3 regions of the Sinorhizobium sp. P24N7 genome follow, and region 2 is predicted to be linked to each of the others. Evidence: predicted binding sites of a transcription regulator. Region 2 holds the regulator's gene; each other region holds the start of a gene.

Region 1 (7,926 bases), on a different contig from region 2:
TCGGCGTCGCGATACTCTTCCGCGCGCTCGACGCGCTCCGCATGTTCGATCTGAGCTACGTGCTTGCGGCCAACAACGAGAACACGATGACGATGTCGATCTATGCGCGCGACCAGCTCATCAGCTTTCAGGACCTCGGCCTTGGAGCCGCTGCTTCCACCTGGGTGTTCATGATCATCGGGCTGATCGCCATCGTCATCGTCGGGCTTTTGCGCCTCGATCGGGCGACGGGCTGAGGGGGTATCGATGACGGTGAGCGCAGCCACGACGAGACGCTATTCGAACGCGACGTACCGGACCTTGCGCCGCGTCAAGACGGCCGGACTCTATGCCGGCGTGGCGGCCGTCCTCGTCTACATGCTGTTTCCCTACTACTGGGCGATCGTCTCCTCGACCAAGACGGGGCAGGCGCTTTACCAGTTCACTCTGCTGCCGGCGCTCGATTTCAGCAACTACAGGCAATTGTTCGACAATCCGGTATTCATGGGCGCGCTCGTCAATTCCGGCGTGGTCGCGCTTGTCAGCACGGCGATCTCCCTCGTCATCGGCATTCTTGCAGCTTACGCGCTCGGCCGCCTGCATTTTCCTCCGGGCCGCATCGTTCTGATCGCCGTTCTCATGATCTCGGTCTTCCCGCAAGTGGTGGTGCTTTCGGGAATGTTCGAGGTGATCGGATGGCTCGGGCTCTACAACCGGCCGTCGGCCCTGATCGTTTCCTATCTCATTCTCACTTTGCCCTTTACGACATGGATCCTGACGAGCTTCATCCGAGACCTGCCGAACGAATTGGAGGAGGCGGCGCTCATCGACGGCTGTTCGCGCCTGCGCATTCTCACCCATGTGCTGCTGCCTCTGATGGGGCCTGCGATTGCCAGCACCGGTCTGCTGTCGTTCATCCTCGCATGGAACGAATTCCTCTTCGCGCTCACCTTCATCCTGACCGACGAGAACCGGACGGTTCCGGTCGCGATCGGCCTTCTGACGGGTAGCAGCCGCTATGAATATCCGTTCGGCCAGATCATGGCCGCGTCGGTCACGGTGACGCTGCCGCTGCTCGTTCTCGTCCTGATCTTCCAGCGCAAGATCGTCGCGGGGCTGACGTCCGGCGCCGTCAAGGGGTGACGAGCGCCGCCGCGTGCGACGCCATGCGCCAAATTTGGCATGATCTATTTTCGTGATTGGACTTCCCGACCGGTTGGAGTCACGCTGATAAGGCCTACGAGGTGGAAATTGGGGGACCAACTATCGTAAGAGTAGGAGGTCGCAATGAAGCACCAAGCAATCGAGCAGTTACAGGGCGTCGCCGAGGTCAAGCAGGACCTGCCGCGACGGACGTTATCGCGCAAGGAGCGCCTTGAGCGTTGGGCGGAACTCCTGGAACGTGATCCTCACAGACGCCTTTCGACGCTGCACGAGACAGAGTATCAGCCGGCGAGAGTCCGCGCGGCCATGCGCGGCGACGGTTCGCCGATCTCCGTCGCCTTCGAGGATCCGGTCTTCCGGACCGCCGGGATGGAGAACGACAGCTACGGCGAAGCCAGGCGGTTTTTCGAGCTGAGCGACGAGCAATTACATAAGGTCATCTGCTATTGCCATTTCGGCGCGACGGTCAGCGCATCGACGGCCGCCCGCCACATCCGCGCAATGCTTGTCGAGAAACAGCCAGGCCTGTTTGCTCGGTTGCGCCAGATGTTTGTCGGCTAGGGCAGGCGACGGCATATCGAGGGTCGTGATCGAAGGCGGCCGCCGGAGGAGGCGGGCCGCAGTGCGAAGGCTTAACCGCTCGCACTGCGGTGCTCCCATCGCCTCCGGCTGGCGGATTGCCTTCGATCCGCGGCGTCGTCCTCCGACGGCTTGGGTTCGCACTCGTTCTCAAGGTTGTCATCGTGCGCGGCGCGTCCTCGTGCCTGCGTTTTTCGCTTCGTGCTCCAATTTCCACTATGTTAAGTGGATCGGCGCGGCGCCTGATGGCGACGCGCCCTGTCGGTCGGGACGCAGAACGGAAACACTATGGCTCAAAGAGCAGGCAATGCGGATCTCCCGCTGCATGGCGGCCGCGTGCCGCGATGGCTCGGCGACCGTATGACGCGCCTCGGCGCGCTGGTCACCGAAGCGGTGGTTCATCACTATGGACGCGACGAGTTTCTTAGGCGGCTTGCGCATCCGTTCTGGTTCCAGTCCTTCGGTGCCGTCATGGGCATGGACTGGCATTCCTCCGGTATCACCACGAGCGTCATCGGTGCGTTGAAACGCGGTCTTACCCCGCTTGCCGGCGAGTTGGGCATCCATGTCTGCGGCGGCCGCGGCCAGCACTCCCGCAAGACGCCGGGCGAACTCATATCGATCGGCGATCGTGTCGGTTTCGATGGCGGCGCATTGGCAGAAGCGAGCCGCCTCGTCGCCAAGGTCGACAGTGCGGCCGTTCAGGACGGCTTCGATCTCTACCTGCACGGTTTCGTCGTCACGGACGATGCCAGGTGGGTGGTCGTCCAGCAGGGCATGAACGGCGACCGCCGGCAGGCGAGGCGCTATCACTGGCTCTCGGAGGGCCTGACAAGCTTCGTCGACGCGCCGCATAGCGCGATCGAAGGCAGAGAACAGGGCGAGATCGTCAATCTGGCCGACCGCCGCGCCGCCGCATCGAGGACTGCGCAGCTCGATCTCCTCCAGTCATTCGGGCCCGACGGGCTCTTGCGCGAGGTCGCCCGGATCGAGTCTCCTGGGGTTCCTGTGGCCTCGCCGGCACAGCCGATGCTGCCGCATCTCTTCATGCCTGCCCATCACGATGTACGCGAAAGCGATGTCAATCTCCGGCGCCTTCACGGCAACTTCGCCGCCGCCGCCGACCGTGGTCCGGCGGATTTCAAGGACCTGCTGCTGGTGCCGGGCGTGGGCGCGCGGACGGTCAAGGCGCTGGCGATGGTCGCGGAGGTGGTCCACGGGACGCCTTGCAGGTTCTCGGACCCTGCCCGCTTTTCGCTCGCCCATGGCGGCAAGGACCGCCATCCGTTCCCCGTGCCGTTGAAAGTCTACGACGAGACGATCAGGATCATGAAGTCCGCGGTCAGCAAGGGCCGCCTCGGGCGCGAAGAAGAGCTTGCGGCTCTGAAGCGGCTCGACGAGCAATCGCGCCGGCTGGAGCGCTACGTCACCGGTCCCGACCTCAAGGAGATCGTCGCGGGCGAATTCAGGGACTCCGCGCGTTTCGGCGGGCGCAGCATATTCGGCTGGGAACCGCACGACGACGAGGCAACCGCCGCGGAGCCAAGCGACCGCGCACGGCGCTGAGGCGGAACAATAAGCGCAGCGATCGATTTACACAGCTGGGGCGCGTTGAGCGCACACCGCTTTCGCTGCCGCTGAGGATGGCGCTTCGGATACGGAGGCGCCGCCGGCATGCCAGTTGATGGAGTTTCCGATGACCGCTGCGATGACTACGATCGACCACGACACGATCCGCAATTGGATAGAAGCCCGCAAGGGGCAGCCGGCGCGCGTGAAGGGCGCGACCGAAGGCGGTGGTGGTCTGCTTCGCGTTGATTTCGGCAAACCGGAAGACACGCTGGAGAAGATTTCCTGGGACGAATTCTTCAAGATCTTCGACGACGAGAATCTGGCCTTCCTCCATCAGGACATGACTGACGACGGACAACCCAGCCGCTTCTGTAAATTCATTAACCGGGACTGAGCCGAAGTCGGACCTCGGAAGAGGAAGCGGAAGGAGCACTTGAGGCCGGAATGCCTTTACGGCGGAAAGGATCTCGCGATGCTTACGATCAAGAAACCGGAACCCGCGACAGAGCGCGAAGGGCGCCCTGTGCCTCCTCTTACCGGCATCGAGCTGGCGCCTGCAAAAATCCGGAAGCCTTCGACCGACGAATGCGAGCGCCTTGATGACCCGGATTCGCTCTTCTGGCGCGGCGTATGGATGACCGTGTTTTAGGTCCGGCAAACTAGGCGTTACCGCCAAGTGTCTGCTCGATCTCTTCGAGACGCGCGGTCAGTCGCTTGATCTCGTCGCGCTTTTCGGCAACCACGTCTTTTGCTGTTTCGAGCCTGTCGCCTCCGGGCACCGTGCCTACGGCCGTGTGGGTCTCGGTCGCGATGGCGTCGATTTCGGATTGTAGCCGGGCGATGCGCTCGCGTAGTTCGTCGAGTTGGTTCCCGACCCCCGGCGCGCTCTTCCGATCTCGCCCCCATGCGTCGATCGGCTCGTCGACGCTCGGTGGGTCGAGCGGGCGCGCATCAGCCCCCGGGCGCGGTTCTCCATGTTTGTTCGTGCTCATGACTGAACTCCCGTAAGCGTCATCAACTCGAAAGCGACGTCTATGTTCCGTCGGCGGCGCAGACCGTCGCAGCAATCGGCGGGCAGCATGGAACTTCCCGCGACGGCTGCCGTTTTCCTTATCGCCACCTGGGAGGGTTCCATGCATTCCGAAGAATACCTCGAGCTTCACTACGATCTGCTGAGCCACAGGGCGCTCCTGTCGTGTGGCCGTAAGGCATACGTCCTGCCGGACATCTACGAGACCAAGGAAATGGCACAGATCGCTGCCCAGAAATTCGCCTGGGAAAAACTGGGATTGAAAGAGCGGGCAGCGGGCTGCCGCACCGCCGCCGATCTCCCGGTCTGGCTGCGCTGACGACTGCGGCGAGTGATCAGTGGCCCTGTGCTTCGCCGAGACCGCGCCCCGCATTCATGGCGGACTGCCACACGGTGACCGCAGGTCCTTCTGCGCCGAGAATGGGGTCCAGGCTCGGCAGCGGCACCGAGGCGATTGCCTTGCGGTCATCCGCGGTCGCGGCGCCGCTCTGGATCTCGGCATCCTGACCGGGCGGATAGCCGCCGACGACCAGGAAATCCACGCTAGCCTCGTTCCGGCGGTGGCCCGTACCCGCCGGGAGGAGGATGACGTCGCCGGCTGCGACCTCGACCTCCTGTCCCTCCGGCCCTCCGATCAGCAGCCGTGCCCGGCCTTCCGCGATTCCGAGAACCTCGTGCGCACCGCAATGGTAATGGTGATGGGCAAAGACGCCGTTGCGCCACAGGCCGCGCCAACCATTGGCCCGGAAGCGTTCCTCTATCCGTGCGGCTCCATTTTCGGTAACGTCGACCGCTTGACGATAGACCAGGACCGGCAGGCGCGGGTTGTTCGGTACGCCGCCGCTTTCGGCGAACATGAGCTCTTCGATTTTCATTGGTTTTCTCCTCGGCGCAGGGATGTTCCGTTCCCTGCCGAACCGGAACGAATGGCGCGGCTGTATGTTTCCTTCAATCGTGCTCAGAAAAGACTCCGGCCGCGAACAAAGATGAATGCTGGCAAAGAAGGGGACCTTTCATGCCATACAAGCTCTATTACTGGGACGGCATTCCCGGCCGCGGTGAATTCGTGCGCCTCGCGCTGGAGGAGGCCGGCGCGGATTACGTCGACATTGCCCGCCAGCCGGACGGCACGAATGAAATGCTGAAGCTTATGAAGGAGCCCGGTGAGGCCGCCGCTCCCTTCGCTCCCCCGTTCCTCGTCGATGGCGACCTCGTCATAAGCCACGTCGCCAACATCCTTTTTTATCTCGGGCCGAGGCTCGGGCTTGTTGCCGAGGACGAGGGACTTCGAACCCTCACCAATGGTCTGCAGCTGACGATCACCGACTTCGTCGCGGAGATTCACGACACGCATCATCCGATCGCCCTGTCTCTCTATTTCGAGGACCAAAAGCCCGAAGCGCTAAGGCGGTCGGCCGATTTCCTCTCCGAGCGCCTGCCGAAGTATCTCGGCTATTTCGAACGCGTGCTCACACAGAACCCCAAGGGGCCGAGCCATATGGTCTCGGACCGGTTGAGCTACGTCGATCTTTCGCTTTTCCAGGTGATCGAAGGCCTCCGCTATGCCTTTCCCAAGGCGATGGATGCCTATGAGGCAAACATTCCCGGACTGGTCGCCTTGCATGATGCCGTTCGTGCACGCCCGAGAATTCTGAGCTATCTGGCCTCGGAGCGGCGGCTCGCCTTCAACGAATCCGGCGTCTTCCGCCACTATCCGGAACTCGACCGGCAGTCCTGACCGTCAACCGGTGCGAGCCTTGACCTTGGCGAGATCGTCGACAAACCGGGCGCGTTCCGCTTCGGGGTCGGATCTGCCTCGGATTCTCAGAAGATAAGAGGGGTGGATGGTCACGAGAACGGAGAAGCCCCCGGGCGCCGTCAGAAGCTCGCCGCGGTTTCTGGTGACACCCACGCTTCGCCCGAGCAGGGACATCAGCGCCGTGGCCCCGAGCGCGACGACGATTTCGGGGCGGAGCTCATCGAGTTCGGCGCCGAGCCACCAGGCGCAGGCCTGAATCTCACCGGCATTCGGCCGCGAATGCAGCCGGCGCTTGCCGCGCTGTTCGAATTTGAAGTGTTTGACGGCATTGGTGAGATAGCACTCCGACCGATCGATGCCGGCTTCGTGCAGGCATTCGTCCAGGACGCGCCCGGCGGGTCCGACGAAGGGGCGCCCGGCAAGGTCCTCGCGGTCGCCGGGCTGTTCGCCGACGAGCACGACACGGGCGTCGACCGGGCCCTCGCCGAAGACCAGTTGGGTGGCGTTCTTGTAGAGGTCGCAGCGCTCGCAACCCTCCGCCTGCCGCCGCAGAGAGGCAATCGTCTTTGCCTCGGCGTGTTCGCCGGCAAGGGCCGGTCCAAGCTTCGCAGGCTGTTTCGGCATCGTTCCTCGAGGCGCTCCCCTTTATACTCGCCGCGGCGTCTAACCGTGAGGCTCAAGGCATGTTCCCCTGTCTGCCGATGGCGTGTCACCGCGCAATGGCGACGGCGATGCCTGGACCGGCCAACTCGCTGCCGTCGACGGTCTCGCCCCCGGACGTGTCGCTCGTGAAGATCGGCTGACCGCGTATTGCGGGAACGGCCTGTGTCTCCTGCAAAAGATTGACGCGCAGTTCCAGGCAAGCCTCCCCGAACTGCCAGTCGACGGCGATGATGCCGTCCTTGGTCTCGTATGCACGGCAATCCGGTACGGCGGTGCCGGCGATCAGCGGCACGATGTGCCGCTGCCTTATCCCGGCGAGGTCGCGCATATAGGCAAGATATCGCTCGCCGGCAGGGCTTGTCGCGCGGCTCCAACGCAGCTTTGAGCCGGCAAAGACGGCCGGGTCAAGCGGATCGGGCAGATCATCCATCGTCTTGCCCTCTGGAAGGCCGCCGAAATTTTCGGCTTCGTCCCGGCGTCCCAGCCGGATAGCCTCGGCTATTTCCCCCTGGTAGTCGGCGAAGAAACAGAAGGGCTGCGTCTCGCCGTATTCTTCACCCATGAACAGGAGAGGGATTTGCGGCGTCAGCATGTGCATCGCCGCCAAAACGCGCAGCCTGTCCTCCTGGAGGAGCGAGGCGAGACGTTCGCCGAAGGCGCGGTTGCCGATCTGGTCGTGGTTCTGCAGGAAATTTACGCGGCCTTGCGGCGGCACGCGGGCTCGGCTCCCCTCAGGAGAGAAATTGTCATCCTTTGCCGGCACGGCGAAGCCATCGGCCAACGCGCTGCGGATCTTGCCCCAGGGCTCGTCGGCGAAGGGGCGATAGTGGCCCTTGGTTTCGCCGGTCGCCACGACGTGGAGAGCATTGTGAAGATCGTCGTTCCATCCCGCATCGAAGAGCATGCGCGTGCCGCTCGCGTCGCGCTGCAGAAGGCTTCTTCGGCGGTGAGCGTCTTCCAGCACCAGGTGGATCTGGCGCTCGGCGAACGTTTCCCGAACCTCGTGCTCCAGCGCGAGGAGAAAATGCGGCCGGGTCGTATCGCGGATCTGTTCGGTCGCATCGAGACGCAATCCGTCGAAACGGAATTCGCCGAGCCAGTAGAGCGCGTTCTCGATGAAGTAGCGCCGGACCGCTTCCTCCTCGAAGGCGATCGACGCTCCCCACGGTGTCGGGCGATC
Region 2 (7,926 bases):
CCGGAAGTACACGACCTAGCTTACCGGTACTCTGTCCCGCACTTCCAATGGTTCAATCATGCTGCTCAATGGCGGACGGTGGACCAGTCGCGTCAAAGCCGAAACGAAATCGATCGACATCCGCTTAAACCCATTCCAAGGAGCTTAGAGGAGAGCCCGGCGCTCGCGCCGCTCGAGTTCGTAAGCGAAAATGAAATACACGGACACGCGGGGCTGAACAATCGTCTCGGGTTAGAAACCGGCAACAGCAAACGTCTGTATGGTGGGCTGAGAATAGTCGAATGGTTGCGCGGGTATGCGGTTTTGAGTTTGTTGGCTAGGCAGCGCTTTGATGAAAACAGAGAGCACCTGCAAATCTGGAATCTGAAAGAGCTTTCCGCCGCCCTGTGCAAGGGTGGCTTGCAACCTAATAAGGCGACCGTGTTCCTTGAGAACGCAACATTCGGAAAAGCGCGAAACGACTTGTTTGATAGTCCGCTTCTGCGTCTGCACGACGGCCGCATAATCTTGATTGCGCCTTGCGCCATCGACAGCAGTCCAGCGGAGATTGTTACGTCTGTATTCGCACGGCTGGGCTTTCAGGTCGATGGTGCGGATTTCGAAGACAGAGTGCGAGAGCTGTTTGAAGCGAATGGCATTCCGGTAAAAGCTTTCAAAACTAAGATTGCCGGTGAAGAGTATGAATATGATGCGATCGTAAACTGGGGCGACCACGTCTTTCTATTTGAATGCAAGAACCGCAGCCTTCCGGGTGCACGAGCAATTCCCGCCTATTACTTCCAGATGGAGTTGGCCGAAAACGTGCATCAGATTACGAGGCAGCGAGATGGTTTGCTAGCATCGCCCCAAATGCTGAACGATCACTTCGGTCCCGGAACCTCCGAAAAACCAATCACGATGGTTGTCCTGCGCAACCTACCCTTTTCAATGGGTCGCCAGAGAGATGGAGTACATTTTTACGACTTTTCGGCTCTGCAACGGTTCTTCCATTCACGATCCTTGACTATGACGTACGGCCCGTTGCGAGCGTTGGAGACGTTCGAGCACACAGCGCTCTGGTCGGGGACGGAGCCTTCCCCCGAGGACTTGCTCAGGGAACTGCAGGAACCCTCTCAGTTACGGATAAACCGTTTTCATACGAGAACTATGCCGCGCATTATTGGGTTAGACACAACGACTGTCGCCTTGGATGTGGCATTCGTGCGCGAAGAATTTACAGTCGAAACAATGAAATCGTGGAGGGCAGAACAACTTAAAGCTGTAGCCGCTTTGCCTGATCCGTGAACAGGAGTTCGGCCGCAATGTTGGCAGAAAATCTAAAATACCGCGGCAGACCCACCTAGACTATTTAATTCTCCAACGCCCATCGGCAGTGTGCTTTTATTCCCGGAACCTCCATCGCCGCAGCGCCGCATAGACTTCCTTCTCGATCGCGTCCTTGTCCGTACCCGATAAGGCATCTTCGGCCGCTTTTCGAACCCAGGATGGATCGCGGGTATCGTACCCCAACGGGTCATCGGTAGCTGGCATGGAGGGGTCTTTCGAAGCTGGCCGCTCCGTTTCGGTCGCCGTTTTTGCCGGCGCAGCGCCTAATCGTTGTTTGGAGACCAAGATGCGTCGCCTGAGTGGACGAAACCCGACCTCGTCGAGACCAGACCCAAAAGAGCGGCCTTCAGCGCGTTGCTCCTGTCCCGGCTTCGACTTGATCGATCGGGTCCCTTGCCTCTTTCGAGATCGTCGTTTTCTCGGCATGTCTACGTACCCATGCTACGCGGACGCTTTGCAAGGCTGACTGTCGGCCGGCGACGTCTTTCAACAATCTCCCGGACCTCGTCGCCAGACAGCGATTTCGCTTGGATCAATCGTCCGGCGATCTCATCCAATGCGGCGCGTCCGCCGAGGACGATCTCCTTTGATCGCTCGAACTCGTTGGCTATGAGGTCGTGCACCCGCTTCCGCAATTCGGGATCGCTGGCACGAAGGGCATCAAAGCGATTCCGGACGTTATCCGCAACCATCAGCGTGTGTCCCATGCCGAGGCCGGCCTCCAAGAGAGTTGCCGTCCTGGTCACGGTGTTCAGGTCGGCATTGTGGGAACCGGCCGCGCCGTCGAAGAAGGCTTCGAACACCACGGTTTCGGCTGCGATGCCCCCCAAGGTCACCGCTATATCGTCAAGGTATCCAGCCCTGGTCCTGCGCATATGCCGCGGCATCGCGTAGGTCGCCCCGCCGACCTGATCGCCATTTCCGGGTATGGCGTAGCTGGCGATTTTAACGCTCACCAGTTCACCGAACCCGAGCTCAACGGCGACAAGCGCATGCCCCGCTTCATGGACAGCGACGGAACGAAGGTAATCCGGCGGAAGCTCGGGTGCCGGCGGCAATTCGCCTACGATGTGCGTGCCGGCGAGGTCCTCCCTCCGCCTTCTTGCCGATCGTTTTGCAAACCGCACCAGTTGCTCGATGTCGGCTCCGGAGTAGCCCTCGGTCGCGAGCGCGAACTGCTCCGCCTGGTTCGGATCGAGGTCAATCCCGCTGTGATACTTCAGGATCGAACGCCGGGCTTTCTCGTCCGGCAGCATTACCTCGAAATGCTGGCCGAGCCGGCCCGAGCGGCGGAGTGCCGGGTCAAGCTGTTCGGGGTTGTTGCACGCCGAAACGACGATGACACCCTTGCGGCGGTTGAACCCGTCCAGCAACTCGAGAAACGCCGCGATCACGGCGCGCATGTAGTTTCGATTACGGTCGGTTTCGCTTCGGTCTCCGACCGTATCGACCTCGTCGACGAAAAGGATCGCCGGGGCTTTTGCCTCGGCCTCCTCGAAAGAAGCACGCATCGCCTTCAAGTGTTGATCGAGGGCACCCGCCGTCTGCCAGGCGGAAACCGAACCGTAAATCACCGGGATGCCGCAGGTTTTGGCCAGTGCAGCGGCGAACATTGTTTTGCCCGAACCAGGTGGTCCGGAAATCAAGACTCCGGAATCGACGTCCTCCCACTGAATTCGTCCAGCCTTGTAGTCCGCCAGGTCGATCGCGAGATCGCGCCCCCAATCGAGAAGCGGTCCGAACCCGTGCATCTCGTCGAGCGTTGGCCCGTCGGGTTCCTCCGGTACAGCGGACGGGAGGGCACGTGGATGCTGTCGCAACCGCTCCAGCGCGGCGATCGGCCCACGACGAGTGTGGAAAGCCTGGTCTAGTTGAGACCAAGACTCCGAGAGCAGAATATCGACGTCCCTTTCGGTCACGGGAATACCGAAACGTCGCAGCGCGGCCTCGGCCTGCCTTCTCGTCGGAGGCCTGACATCCACGACGGCATCCGCAAGAAGCCACGCTTCAGTGTCGAGCTGTCGGCCGGCCTCCACGAAAAAAATCGCCTGGTCCTTATTCTGCGCCACGATTTTGTCCCGGTGGCGATGTTCGTCCCAAGCGCTGATGCAAGGATTGTAGTCTCGACTATCCCAGAGCCCCAACAGAAAGACCTCAGCGGCGCGGGAGTAAATCGGCAAGTAGCAGTCGCGCTGGACTTGCAGGATCGCGATGAACTTCGAGTTCTTTCGATTCCAACGCCGAAGCGCCGCCGCAATACCGCAATAGGCCAGGAAAACCGGCAGGGTGACATAAGGATCGTCGTTCGGTTTTGACAGCTTCCATGGGCAGCGAGACCGCTTGTCGGAACGCCTAGTCATCGCGGCGTTCTCCCAGGTCGATTACAAGACTCGGATCAAAGTCGGGGACCGGTTCATCGGGATATCCGCGCGGATTGCAGATCACCCGGGTGTCGACGATGGTGTAGTCGCTTCTATTGTGCAGATGACCGTGAACCCAGGCGATCGGTTGGTACTTGGCGATATCGGGCTCGAGATTCGAGACGAAGCTCGGCGTCAACGGTTCGCCGACGAATTCCGGAGCGAGAGATAATATGCTGGGCGAGTGATGTGTCACGACGACCGTCGGGCCGCCGTATGGCTCATCAAGGGTGGTTCGGATAAAGTGCTTGTCGAAGTGATTGAAGCCGCTCGCGTGGCCTGACGTAAACCGCTGGAACGGTTCTTTCGAAACCTTGATTTTGCGAAAGTCGTTCAGTTCGTTCTGCGCGCAACGCATCGCCCAGGACATGTTGCCGTAAAGATTGAAGTCACTCCACAGCGTCGCGCCAACGAAACGAACCCCGCCAAGGGTAACCGCGCGGCGGCTCAGCACATGGACGTTCGGGAAGCGATCGGAAGCCGTGTCCAGCGCTTCTTGCAGCCCCTCGACGATCGAACTGCGGTAGTACTCGTGATTGCCGGGGACCAGAATTACCGGCATGAACTGCGACACGTGTACGCCCAAATAGATGACGCTCTTCGCCGGCCCTCGGTCGCAGATGTCACCTGCACAAATGCAGACATCAGCCTCGGGAACTTCCAAGGGAGCGACTTTCTCGTCAAACTCGGTGTGAAGGTCTGAAAAAATCCAAGCCTTCATGACCTGCCCCTGTTGCATTTATCGAAGTGCGCAGGATCAAGTGGCGTCCCCAGCCTATACCAGCGGGAGAACGTCCTCGCGAGACCGGCTTGCGGGTCGAGGTAGTAGAGCTCGCTGGAAAAACACGGCTTCCCGTCGTCAATCCCCGGGTGTCCGCTCGGTCTGCCAATTAGGCAGGGGACCGTCCGTTTTGCCAAAGCCCATTGGTCAAGCCGAACTGTCGGAAGCGGCACGACCGTCCGGTCGCCAATAACTTCCAGGTCGTCGGCCAGGGACCGAAAACGGACAACAAGGTCGGCTCGGCTAACGCCGAACCAGTTGTTGAAAAAATCGTCTTGCATCTAACACCTCGCCTTGAGGCCTCCCTGGGCACCGCAACCCGGATGGCTGGAACCGCACTGACCGCAGCGGTCGGCCCCGTGATTCGTTTGATCGATGTCCTTATATAGGTGTTTTTTACCGTAAATCAGAGTCTTTTTTTCGTACAGTACGTATTAATTGACATGGATGCCGGATGCCGGTTTTTCGACGCCATGGCGACGTTGTTGACGGCTGATCTGATACGTGCGGCCCGAGCCCTGCTCGGGTGGAGTCAGCTCGAACTTGCGCACAGATCGGGCGTGACGCAAAAAGCGCTCAGCGACTTCGAGCTTGAAAAGAAGCCGCTAACCGCCAAAGCCAGCGACAAGCTGCGGACGGCACTCGAGACCCACAACGTCCAATTTATCGCTGTGAACTCCGAAACGAGTGGCGAGATTGTGGGAGGGGGCGTCCGCTGGCGTCCGGACCCTCCACGCATGGATATCAAAATCCTCTAGGCTAGTAGATCACGATGTCAGTCCGGAAGCTCTGATGCGAGCAGATCGCCGGCCGTGGATCGAGTTGCGCAATGCACAGGTATCGATTCTGATTCGGCGTCTCGACTTTGTGGAGCGTCCAGCATGCAATGTGCTTCGGCACTATCGGCGAGGCCGGGGCGTTTGCCGGAGCCGCGAATGATCCTAACGTAGGCTCGTGTGTTTTAAGACGTCCACCCACGACGACATTTCAACGACCGCCAGCCATAGTTGGTTCGTACTTTCTCCCGTTCGGTCCACCATTCCCCTCTTTTGTTCAGCCCGGAGACCTAGGTGACAGAACTTACCTGGGGCAACTTCGACCGATGCCGGACGTCAGGCTGCCAGGGCTCGGTCGATGCCGAGGCTCGGCTGCGCTTGCCAAAAAAGCTGATTTGAGAGAAAGTTTTAGTCTGACCCGTTCGAGGTCTGGGCAACTCCCGCGAGTGGAGAAAAACATGCCTGTTAAATCTTTGGTGGCAGCCGTAATTTTTTCCCTCTTCGCCCTTTCGGGGTGCGCCAGCACAGGCTCGACCAACACGACCTATACCCAGTGGTACGGGCCCTATCCCGAGCCTGAATTCGACGTTCTTACGCCGGGCGGACTGCGGCTTGCCTATTAGCATGGCGTAGGCGAGCGACTGGGCCGGCCGCTGTAAGTGAGCGTACGCCCCTGCCCCCAGATTCCGAGCGATCGCCATCGCACGCCGGATGGAAAGCGGACAGGCATTCAGCAGCAAGCGGTATTCACGGAATTTTAGGCACTTGCGGAACACATATGGAACAGATAGGTTCTGTTCTTGATTTGTTTCGCGATTCTGGAGTGACGCCATGCTGACCCGCAAGCAACAGGAATTGCTTCTGTTCATTCATGAACGAATGAAGGAATCCGGGGTTCCGCCGTCCTTCGACGAGATGAAAGATGCCCTGGACCTTGCCTCCAAATCGGGCATCCATCGTCTGATCACCGCACTCGAAGAGCGCGGGTTCATTCGCCGGCTACCGAATCGCGCGCGGGCCCTCGAAGTCATCAAGCTGCCGGAGGCATATGCCGGCGCTTCGCAGGTCCGCCGCGGCTTTTCGCCGAGCGTGATCGAAGGCAGTCTGGGCAAGCCTGCGGCCCCGCCCCCCGCACCGAAACCAGCGCCCCCGGCCGAGATCGCGTCGGTCGCTGTCCCGGTCATGGGCCGCATTGCCGCCGGCGTGCCGATTTCCGCAATCCAGAACAACATGCACGATATTTCCGTACCGGTCGAAATGATCGGCAGCGGCGAGCACTACGCTCTCGAGATCAAGGGTGATTCGATGATCGAGGCCGGCATCCTCGATGGCGATACGGTGATCATCCGGAACGGAAGCACTGCCACCCCCGGGGATATCGTCGTCGCCCTGATCGACGACGAGGAAGCAACTCTGAAGCGTTTCCGTCGCAAGGGCGCCTCTATTGCGCTCGAAGCCGCCAATCCGGCTTACGAGACACGGATATTCGGTCCGGATCGGGTCAAGATCCAAGGCAGGCTTGTCGGCCTCATCCGGCGGTACCACTAGCCTCCCGACGAGGTGTGCAGGCGTTTCCCACGGAAGTACGCAATTTCAAAGCGTTAGAAGTGGGCGCATTGCGCCTTGGGGCGCTATGGCCACGCCTCCACAGAACCGAAGCCATATTTATACAGAATAAAAAAGACCCTATTCCAAATGTACCCTCTTGCGGATTGCGGGCAATCATTCTAAATCCGCGCCACGATTTGAAAATCGCAAATCGTAGAGGCCTCGTGGCGGAGTGGTGACGCAGAGGACTGCAAATCCTTGTACCCCGGTTCAATTCCGGGCGAGGCCTCCAAAAAACCACCCCTATTCAGCTTTGTTACCGACAAATCTTACCTGCGTCAGACGAAGGCGAACTCCGCGCCCGCAAAGACGAAGTTGGCAGCGCTGAGGTCGGCAGCGTGGATGCCGATCAGAGTGACCTGATCGACCGTGCCATTCAACTGCAGGACAGCGTTCCCGTCAGCATCGTTGCCGATGTTGGGCAAAAAATCAGCGAAGTCGTCGTAGCCATAGCCAGCGATTTGGATGACGTCCTTGTCCAATTCGAAGTCGAAGATCTCATCCCGACCACTGTTTCGTGAAAACAGGAACTGATCGGCACCGGTCTCGACCGCGAAGCCTGCGGTCAGTCGACCATCACCCCAGAGCTGATCGTTACCGGTGCCGCCGATCAAGAGGTCGTTCCCACCCGCGGTGTCCACGCCGACCTCTGCATCGCCATACAGGACATCATTGCCTTTGCCTCCGTCGAGCAGGTCGTCGCCGCCACTGCCGCCACGTGAGAAAAGAATGTCTCCAACGAGAAAGTCATTGCCCGAACCACCATAGAGGTGGTCGTTGCCGCCAATGCCGGATTCCACGACGCCCTGGTCGAGGCCATCGCCGTAGAGTTTGTCATGGCCCTCTCCGCCCTGGAGTCGATCGTTCCCGCCAACGAAAAAATCGCCCAGGGAGAAAGCGTCGCCCGAGAGACTGTCGTCTCCGGCGCCGCCGTCGAGCCAGTCGTCTCCACCACGTCCGCTGAGGCAATCGTAGCCATCGCCATAGAGTGTATCGTTGCCTTTGCCGCCCGAGA
Region 3 (7,926 bases), on a different contig from region 2:
GGCCGGTCTCGTAGGCCTGACGGATTCCCGAACGGCCGAGGATCAGCGCCCCGGTCGGGAAATCCGGCCCCGGGATGATCTGCATCAGCTCCGGCAGTTCGATCGCGGGATTGTCGATCAGGGCGATACAGCCGTCGATCACCTCTACGAGGTTATGAGGTGGGATATTGGTCGCCATGCCGACTGCGATGCCGCCGGCGCCGTTGACGAGCAGGTTCGGGAACTTTGCCGGGACGACAACGGGCTCGTGCAGGGTGCCGTCGTAGTTGTCGCGGAAATCGACCGTGTCCTTGTCGAGATCGTCCAGCAGCGAATGCGCCGCCTTCTGAAGCCGGCACTCGGTATAACGCTCTGCCGCCGGCGGATCGCCGTCGACGGAGCCGAAGTTGCCCTGGCCGTCGATCAGCGGCAGCCGCAGAGACCAATCCTGCGCCATGCGTGCGAGCGCATCGTAAATCGCCATGTTGCCGTGCGGATGGTATTTACCCATCACGTCACCGGTGACGCGGGCGCATTTTACGTATTTCTTGTTCCAGTCGATGCCGAGCTCGCTCATTCCGTAGAGGATGCGGCGATGAACGGGTTTGAGACCGTCGCGCACGTCGGGAAGCGCGCGCGACACGATCACGCTCATGGCGTAATCGAGATACGACCGCTGCATTTCCTCGATGATGGAAATCGGCTCGATGCCTGGCGGATTCTTTCCGCCGCCGGGGGTGCTTTGCTCAGTCAATGGCGATCACGATCTTTGTTCAGAATCAATCGGTTTTTTATAGCCGAATGCGGCTCGGAGCGCCAATTTTCGGCCGGTGTTTTGAACAGTCTTTTGCCGCAGGAACAGGCTTTTCTAGGGCAAGGAAAGGAGCTCGCAAGGAAAGCTGCGCGCCTCGGGGATGGCGCTGGTTTAAGCCATTGCGTTGCACTTGGCTACCCGCTCTTTCCAAGCTCGCGTCGCTTGCCTAACAATGCGGGCCGCACCACCGGGAATAGCCGGGGTAGAAATCCGGAAGGGGATACGGATGTTCGATGTCGATCTCTTGATCAATGCGCTGACGACGCTGCTCGTCACGCTTGATCCGCCCGGCCTTGCGCCGATCTTCCTGAGCCTGACCGTCGGCTTGAGCCGGCAGCAGCGCTTCCAGGTCGCGACCCGCGGCTCGCTCATCGCTTTTTTCATCCTCGCCGCCTTTGCGCTTTTTGGCGACGGCATCCTCGGTCTGCTCGGCATCTCGATCGGCGCCTTCCGGATCGCCGGCGGCATGCTGCTCTTCTGGATCGCTTTCGAGATGATTTTCGAAAAACGCCAGGAGCGAAAGGAGAAGGCCGGGGAAACGGCGATCACGAAGGACCACCTTCACAATATCGCGGTCTTCCCTCTCGCACTGCCCCTGATCGCCGGACCGGGAGCGATCTCGGCAACCATCCTTCTCGGCAGCTCCTTTCCCTCGGCATTGGATCGGGTGCAGCTCATCGTCGTCATCGCCGCATCGATGGCCATACTGTTCCTGGCGCTGGTGATCGCCGAGCGCATCGACCGGTTCCTGGGCGTCACCGGCCGGGCGATCCTTACCCGCCTCCTCGGCGTCATCCTTGCCGCACTCGCCGTCCAATTCGTCGTGGACGGCGTGCGCTCGGCGTTTCAGGTCTGAAGGCATAACGAGAACGGCCCGCGACGAAGCGGGCCGGATGGGTCTCGGACTGGCTGGAGCAGTCGATCAGAACGGAATGTCGTCGTCGAGATCGCGCGAGAAGTTGCCGCCCTGGTTCGGCTGGTTCGATTGACCGCCGGAGCGGGCGCCGCCCGATGAGGGCCGCGACTGATCGTATTCCTCGTAGCCGCCACCGCCGTAGTCGCTGCCGCCGCGGCCTGCGCCGCCGCCCTCGCCTCCGCGACCGTCTAGCATCGTCAGGGTCGAGTTGAAGCCCTGAAGGACGACCTCGGTCGAATAGCGGTCATTGCCGGTCTGATCCTGCCACTTGCGCGTCTGCAGCTGACCTTCGATGTAGAGCTTGGCGCCTTTCTTCACATATTGCTCGACGACCTTGCAGAGGCCTTCGTTGAAGACGACGACCGTGTGCCACTCCGTCTTCTCGCGGCGCTCGCCCGAATTGCGGTCGCGCCAGGTCTCGGAGGTGGCAATTCTGAGGTTGGCGATCGGCCGGCCGTCCTGCGTGCGCCGGATTTCCGGGTCGGCCCCGACGTTTCCGATCAAGATCACCTTGTTGACGCTACCAGCCATATCGCTTTTCCCGTTTCTGCCGCCGGACCGCTCGGCCGGCTTTCCAATGTCTCATGTGCGAACACCTTAGCGGCCCGCCGCCGCCGATACGCCCCGTATCGCGCATAATCCACAGTTGATTTGGCGTGGATATGGCAGAGTTTGTTCTTTTTTTGTTCTAGTATTCCTCTATGCTCCTGTCAACCGAATCGCAATTGAACCGCCTCTTTTGCCGATTGCGCCTCGACATGGGCGCGGCCGTCATTACATAGGGGGCTTTCAACCGACATACAAAGCTGGCCTTCCGATGAGCGAACTCAAGACCATCTCCATTCGCGGCGCTCGCGAGCACAATCTCAAGGGCATCGACCTTGATCTGCCGCGCAACAAGCTGATCGTGATGACCGGCCTTTCGGGCTCCGGAAAATCCTCGCTTGCCTTCGACACGATCTACGCCGAGGGCCAGCGGCGCTATGTCGAGAGCCTCTCGGCCTATGCGCGTCAGTTCCTCGAAATGATGCAGAAGCCCGACGTCGATCAGATCGACGGGCTCTCGCCGGCGATCTCGATCGAGCAGAAGACCACGTCGCGCAACCCGCGCTCGACTGTCGGAACCGTTACCGAAATCTACGACTATCTGCGCCTGCTCTTCGCGCGCGTCGGCGTGCCCTATTCTCCCGCCACGGGCCTGCCGATCGAAAGCCAGACCGTCAGCCAGATGGTCGACCGGGTGCTGGAGTTCGGCGAGGGAACGCGCCTCTATATGCTGGCCCCGCTCGTGCGCGGGCGCAAGGGCGAGTACAGAAAAGAACTCGCCGAGCTGATGAAGAAGGGCTTCCAGCGCGTAAAGGTAGACGGGCAATTTTACGAGATTGCCGACGTGCCGGCGCTCGACAAGAAATACAAGCACGACATCGACGTGGTCGTCGACCGTGTCGTGGTGCGGCCCGATATCGGAACCCGTCTCGCCGACAGTATCGAAACCTGCCTTACGCTCGCCGACGGCTTGGCGATCGCCGAATTCGCCGACCGCCCCCTGCCTCCGGAGGAGACCTCCGCCGGCGGCTCGGCCAACAAGTCGCTGAACGAAACCCATGAGCGGGTGCTGTTTTCCGAGAAGTTCGCCTGTCCCGTCTCGGGTTTCACCATTCCCGAGATCGAGCCGCGGCTTTTCTCCTTCAACAATCCCTTCGGAGCCTGCACGACCTGCGACGGGCTGGGCAGCCAGCAGAAGATCGACGAGGCGCTGATCGTTCCGGAGCCGAACCGCACCCTCAGGGACGGCGCCATCGCACCCTGGGCGAAATCCACCTCGCCCTACTACAACCAGACGCTCGAGGCACTCGGCACGGTTTTCGGCTTCAAGCTCGGCAGCCGCTGGAGCGAGCTTTCCGAGGAAGCACAGGACGCGATTCTCCACGGCACCAAGGACAAGATCACCTTCCACTATCAGGACGGGGCCCGATCCTACAACACGACGAAAACCTTCGAGGGCATCGTGCCGAATCTCGAACGCCGCTGGAAAGAGACCGACAGCGCCTGGGCGCGCGAAGAGATCGAGCGCTATATGTCGGCGGCGCCCTGCCCCGCCTGTGCCGGTTACCGGCTGAAGCCGGAAGCGCTTGCCGTCAAGATCCACGCGCTGCATATCGGCGAGGTTTCCGATATGTCTATTCGCGCCGCACGCGACTGGTTCGAGGTTCTGCCCGAGCATCTCAGCACGAAGCAGAACGAGATCGCCGTGCGCATCCTCAAGGAGATCCGCGAGCGCCTGCGCTTCCTGAACGACGTCGGCCTCGAATATCTGAGCCTTTCGCGCAATTCCGGGACGCTTTCGGGCGGAGAAAGCCAGCGCATCCGGCTCGCGTCGCAGATCGGCTCAGGGTTGACGGGCGTTCTCTATGTTCTCGACGAGCCCTCGATCGGCCTTCACCAGCGCGACAATGCCCGCCTCCTGGATACGCTGAGGCATCTGCGCGACATCGGCAACACGGTCATTGTCGTGGAGCATGACGAGGATGCGATCCTGACGGCCGATTACGTCGTCGACATCGGCCCGGCGGCCGGCATTCACGGTGGCGAGGTCATTGCGGAAGGGACCCCTTCCGATATCATGTCCAATCCGAAATCGCTGACGGGGAAATATCTCTCCGGCGAGCTTTCCGTTGCCGTGCCCGGCGAACGGCGCAAACCGAAGAAGAAGAAGGAAGTTACCGTCGTCGGCGCGCGCGCCAACAATCTGAAGAACGTGACCGCATCGATCCCGCTCGGTGTCTTCACCGCCGTCACCGGGGTATCGGGCGGGGGCAAGTCCACCTTCCTGATCGAGACGCTCTACAAGGCTGCCGCCCGCCGCGTCATGGGCGCGCGCGAAAATCCGGCCGAACACGACCGGATCGACGGCTTCGAGCATATCGACAAGGTGATCGACATCGACCAGTCGCCGATCGGCCGCACGCCGCGCTCCAACCCGGCGACCTATACCGGAGCCTTCACGCCCATTCGCGACTGGTTTGCCGGGCTGCCGGAAGCAAAGGCGCGCGGCTACCAGCCGGGCCGCTTCTCCTTCAACGTCAAGGGCGGCCGCTGCGAGGCCTGTCAGGGGGACGGCGTCATCAAGATCGAGATGCACTTCCTGCCGGATGTCTACGTCACCTGCGACGTCTGTCACGGCAAGCGCTACAATCGCGAGACCCTGGACGTTCACTTCAAGGGCAAGTCGATCGCCGATGTGCTCGACATGACGGTGGAGGAGGGCGTCGAGTTCTTCGCGGCCGTTCCGGCGGTGCGCGACAAGCTGGTGACACTGAACCAGGTGGGCCTCGGCTATATCAAGATCGGCCAGCAGGCGAACACGCTTTCAGGCGGCGAAGCCCAGCGCGTCAAGCTCGCCAAGGAGCTGTCGAAACGCTCAACCGGGCGCACGCTCTATATTCTCGACGAGCCGACAACAGGCTTGCATTTCCACGACGTAGCCAAGCTTCTTGAAGTTCTGCATGAGCTGGTCAATCAGGGTAACTCCGTGGTGGTCATCGAGCACAATCTCGAAGTCATCAAGACGGCCGACTGGATCATTGACTTCGGCCCGGAAGGCGGCGACGGAGGCGGCGAGGTCATTGCGCAGGGGACGCCGGAAGAGGTCGTGAAGGAGCCGCGCTCCTATACCGGCCAGTTCCTGAAGGAGCTTCTGGAGCGCCGGCCAGTGAAAAAGGTGGTTGCGGCGGAGTGATGTGGCCGGGCCGGACGCCTCGTGAAATCGGGTGGCGTCTCTGATTCGCCCCGGCTACAGCGGTTTTGCGCGTCTGAGTGAGCATCGAGGAGGAAGAGGATGGCAAATTCGGGACAAATCCGCATCGGCATCGGCGGATGGAACTTCGAACCTTGGGAAGGCACCTTCTATCCGGACGATCTTCCGAAGAAGCGGCAGCTCGAATTCGCCGGCAAGGAATTGCGGACGATCGAGGTCAACGGCACCTATTACAGCTCACAGAAGCCGGCGACTTTTGCCAAATGGGCGTCGGAGGTTCCCGACGGCTTCATTTTTTCGCTGAAGGCGAGCCGCTTCGTGACCAATCGCAGGGTCCTGTCCGAAGCCGGTGAATCCGTGGAGCGGTTCCTGACCCAAGGACTGACGGAACTCGGCGACCGCCTCGGTCCCATCCTCTGGCAGTTCGCGCCGACCAAGAAATTCGACGCGGAGGATTTCGAGGGATTCTTGAAGCTCCTGCCGGACAAGCAGGACGGCCTGAAGCTCCGCCACGTGGTCGAGGTCCGCAACCCCAGCTTCCAGGTTCCGGACTTCGTCAAGCTCATTGAAAAATACAAGGTGGCCGTCGTTCTCGCCGAGCATGCGGACTACCCGATGATCGCCGATGTCACGAGTGATTTCGTCTATGCACGGCTGCAGAAGGGCAGCGACGAGGTGAAGACCTGCTATCCGCCGAAGGATCTCGATCGCTGGGCCGAGCGGCTGAAGTCCTTTGCCGCCGGCGGTGAGCCGGACGACTTGGAGAAAGCTGCGTCGGAACGCAAGCCCGAGACGGCACCTCGCGACGTCTTTGCCTTCTTCATCTCCTCAGGCAAGGTCAACGCGCCGAACGGCGCCAGGGAACTGCAGAAACGCGTGGGCTAGGCGTGGCCATTCGCCGAGGTCTTGTTCATGAGCCCCTCTGGCAGGCCAGAGGGGCAGCAAGATCACCGCATCCGAATCACCAAACGGGCCGCTTCACACACCCACCTGATTCGCAATCGCGAGTAGCGCTGGGCTACGTCTTTTACCCGCTTTTTCATCCATAAAAATTTGAATTTCGGCCTGCCGCTAGCTCATCTTCGCAGGCAAGCGGTGGAAGTCCCTGTTTTTCAACGAATTGATCGATGTCCCCGTTTTCCACAGTCGACCCACACAAGATATAGCGCCCAAACTTCCGTCACAAACCACCCCTTGACGCCCCGAGGCGATTCACGGTTAATGGATTTCACGTTGCGACGGCGGCGGACCGGGAAGTTCAGAGGCCGGTTCACACCCCCAAATCGTCGGTTCCGACATGCGGCCCGGGCGAATGAGCCCGAGCGGCTGCAGTGGCGGAATTTTGCGCGAAATTTGGGTCGCCAAAGCGGCATTTCGAGCTGGCGTAAAGAGCCTGTTAATACTATATTTAGTGTTTGCAGCCAGCATCATCACAAGATACAGGGTTACCCAGGAGCTGGGTTTCCTCACATCGACAGAAATTTTTAGGCTGGCTGCGAGATCCATCGCGGCCGGGCGAGGTTAACTGCGCTTTAGCGCATGGCAACAAAGGACGGGACAATGAAGATCGAGCGTCGTTTCACAAAGGCAGGGCAATCCGCCTATGCCGAGATTGAGTTCCGCAAGGCGACGAGTGAGATCAAGAACCCGGACGGGTCCGTGGTCTTCCGCCTTGCGGATATCGACGTGCCGGCGCAGTTCTCGCAGGTCGCCGCCGATATTCTCGCCCAGAAATATTTCCGCAAGGCCGGCGTGCCGGCAAAACTGAAGCGCGTCGAGGAAAACGACGTGCCGTCCTTCCTCTGGCGCTCGGTTCCGGACGCCGACGCGCTGAAGGCGCTGCCGAAGGAAGAGCAGTACGGTTCCGAAACCGATGCCCGCCAGGTTTTCGATCGCCTGGCCGGCACCTGGGCCTATTGGGGCTGGAAGGGCGGCTATTTCGACACGGAAGAGGACGCCGGCGCCTTCCGTGACGAGCTCGCCTACATGCTCGCCACCCAGCGCGTTGCTCCGAACTCGCCGCAATGGTTCAACACCGGCCTCCACTGGGCCTATGGCATCGACGGCCCCGGCCAGGGCCACTTCTACGTCGATCCCTTCACCGGCAAGCTGACGAAGTCCAAGTCTGCCTACGAACACCCGCAGCCGCACGCCTGCTTCATTCAGTCGGTCGCGGACGACCTCGTCAACGAGGGCGGCATCATGGATCTCTGGGTGCGCGAGGCGCGCCTCTTCAAATACGGCTCCGGTACCGGCTCGAACTTCTCGCATCTGCGCGCCGAAGGCGAAAGGCTATCGGGCGGCGGCAAATCCTCGGGCCTCATGAGCTTCCTGAAGATCGGCGACCGCGCCGCGGGCGCCATCAAGTCGGGCGGCACGACGCGCCGCGCCGCCAAGATGGTCGTCGTCGATATCGACCATCCCGACATCGAGGAATATATCAACTGGAAGGTCAAGGAA

Evidence for each region. Region 2 encodes LexA, which represses DNA repair genes until DNA is damaged. Its sites were predicted from a motif close to TGTTCNNNNTGTGTTCNG; they were not measured.
Region 1: ACFHWW_RS15730 (DUF763 domain-containing protein) is a predicted target of LexA. The motif match lies at 1,914-1,931, and genes of this name have one in related genera.
Region 3: uvrA (excinuclease ABC subunit UvrA) is a predicted target of LexA. The motif match lies at 2,383-2,400, and genes of this name have one in related genera.

What each region holds. Positions count from the first base shown of each region.
Region 1 covers NZ_JBHMIW010000008.1:77,132-85,057, forward strand. The annotation lists gene ACFHWW_RS15715 (carbohydrate ABC transporter permease) at 1-236, shown strand, start outside; gene ACFHWW_RS15720 (carbohydrate ABC transporter permease) at 247-1,122, shown strand; gene ACFHWW_RS15725 (hypothetical protein) at 1,267-1,704, shown strand; gene ACFHWW_RS15730 (DUF763 domain-containing protein) at 2,011-3,288, shown strand; gene ACFHWW_RS15735 (hypothetical protein) at 3,419-3,688, shown strand; gene ACFHWW_RS15740 (hypothetical protein) at 3,954-4,286, opposite strand; gene ACFHWW_RS15745 (hypothetical protein) at 4,428-4,643, shown strand; gene ACFHWW_RS15750 (cupin domain-containing protein) at 4,660-5,199, opposite strand; gene ACFHWW_RS15755 (glutathione S-transferase) at 5,340-6,062, shown strand; gene ACFHWW_RS15760 (UdgX family uracil-DNA binding protein) at 6,066-6,707, opposite strand; gene treZ (malto-oligosyltrehalose trehalohydrolase) at 6,793-7,926, opposite strand, start outside.
Region 2 covers NZ_JBHMIW010000014.1:38,664-46,589, forward strand. The annotation lists gene ACFHWW_RS23175 (hypothetical protein) at 1-1,284, shown strand, start outside; gene ACFHWW_RS23180 (AAA family ATPase) at 1,755-3,686, opposite strand; gene ACFHWW_RS23185 (metallophosphoesterase) at 3,679-4,467, opposite strand; gene ACFHWW_RS23190 (helix-turn-helix domain-containing protein) at 5,013-5,285, shown strand; gene ACFHWW_RS23195 (hypothetical protein) at 5,762-5,926, shown strand; gene lexA (transcriptional repressor LexA) at 6,135-6,851, shown strand; tRNA gene ACFHWW_RS23205 (tRNA-Cys) at 7,070-7,143, shown strand; gene ACFHWW_RS23210 (calcium-binding protein) at 7,190-7,926, opposite strand, start outside.
Region 3 covers NZ_JBHMIW010000013.1:47,508-55,433, forward strand. The annotation lists gene gyrA (DNA gyrase subunit A) at 1-733, opposite strand, end outside; gene ACFHWW_RS22185 (MarC family protein) at 1,020-1,649, shown strand; gene ACFHWW_RS22190 (single-stranded DNA-binding protein) at 1,716-2,240, opposite strand; gene uvrA (excinuclease ABC subunit UvrA) at 2,527-5,448, shown strand; gene ACFHWW_RS22200 (DUF72 domain-containing protein) at 5,548-6,351, shown strand; gene ACFHWW_RS22205 (vitamin B12-dependent ribonucleotide reductase) at 7,027-7,926, shown strand, end outside.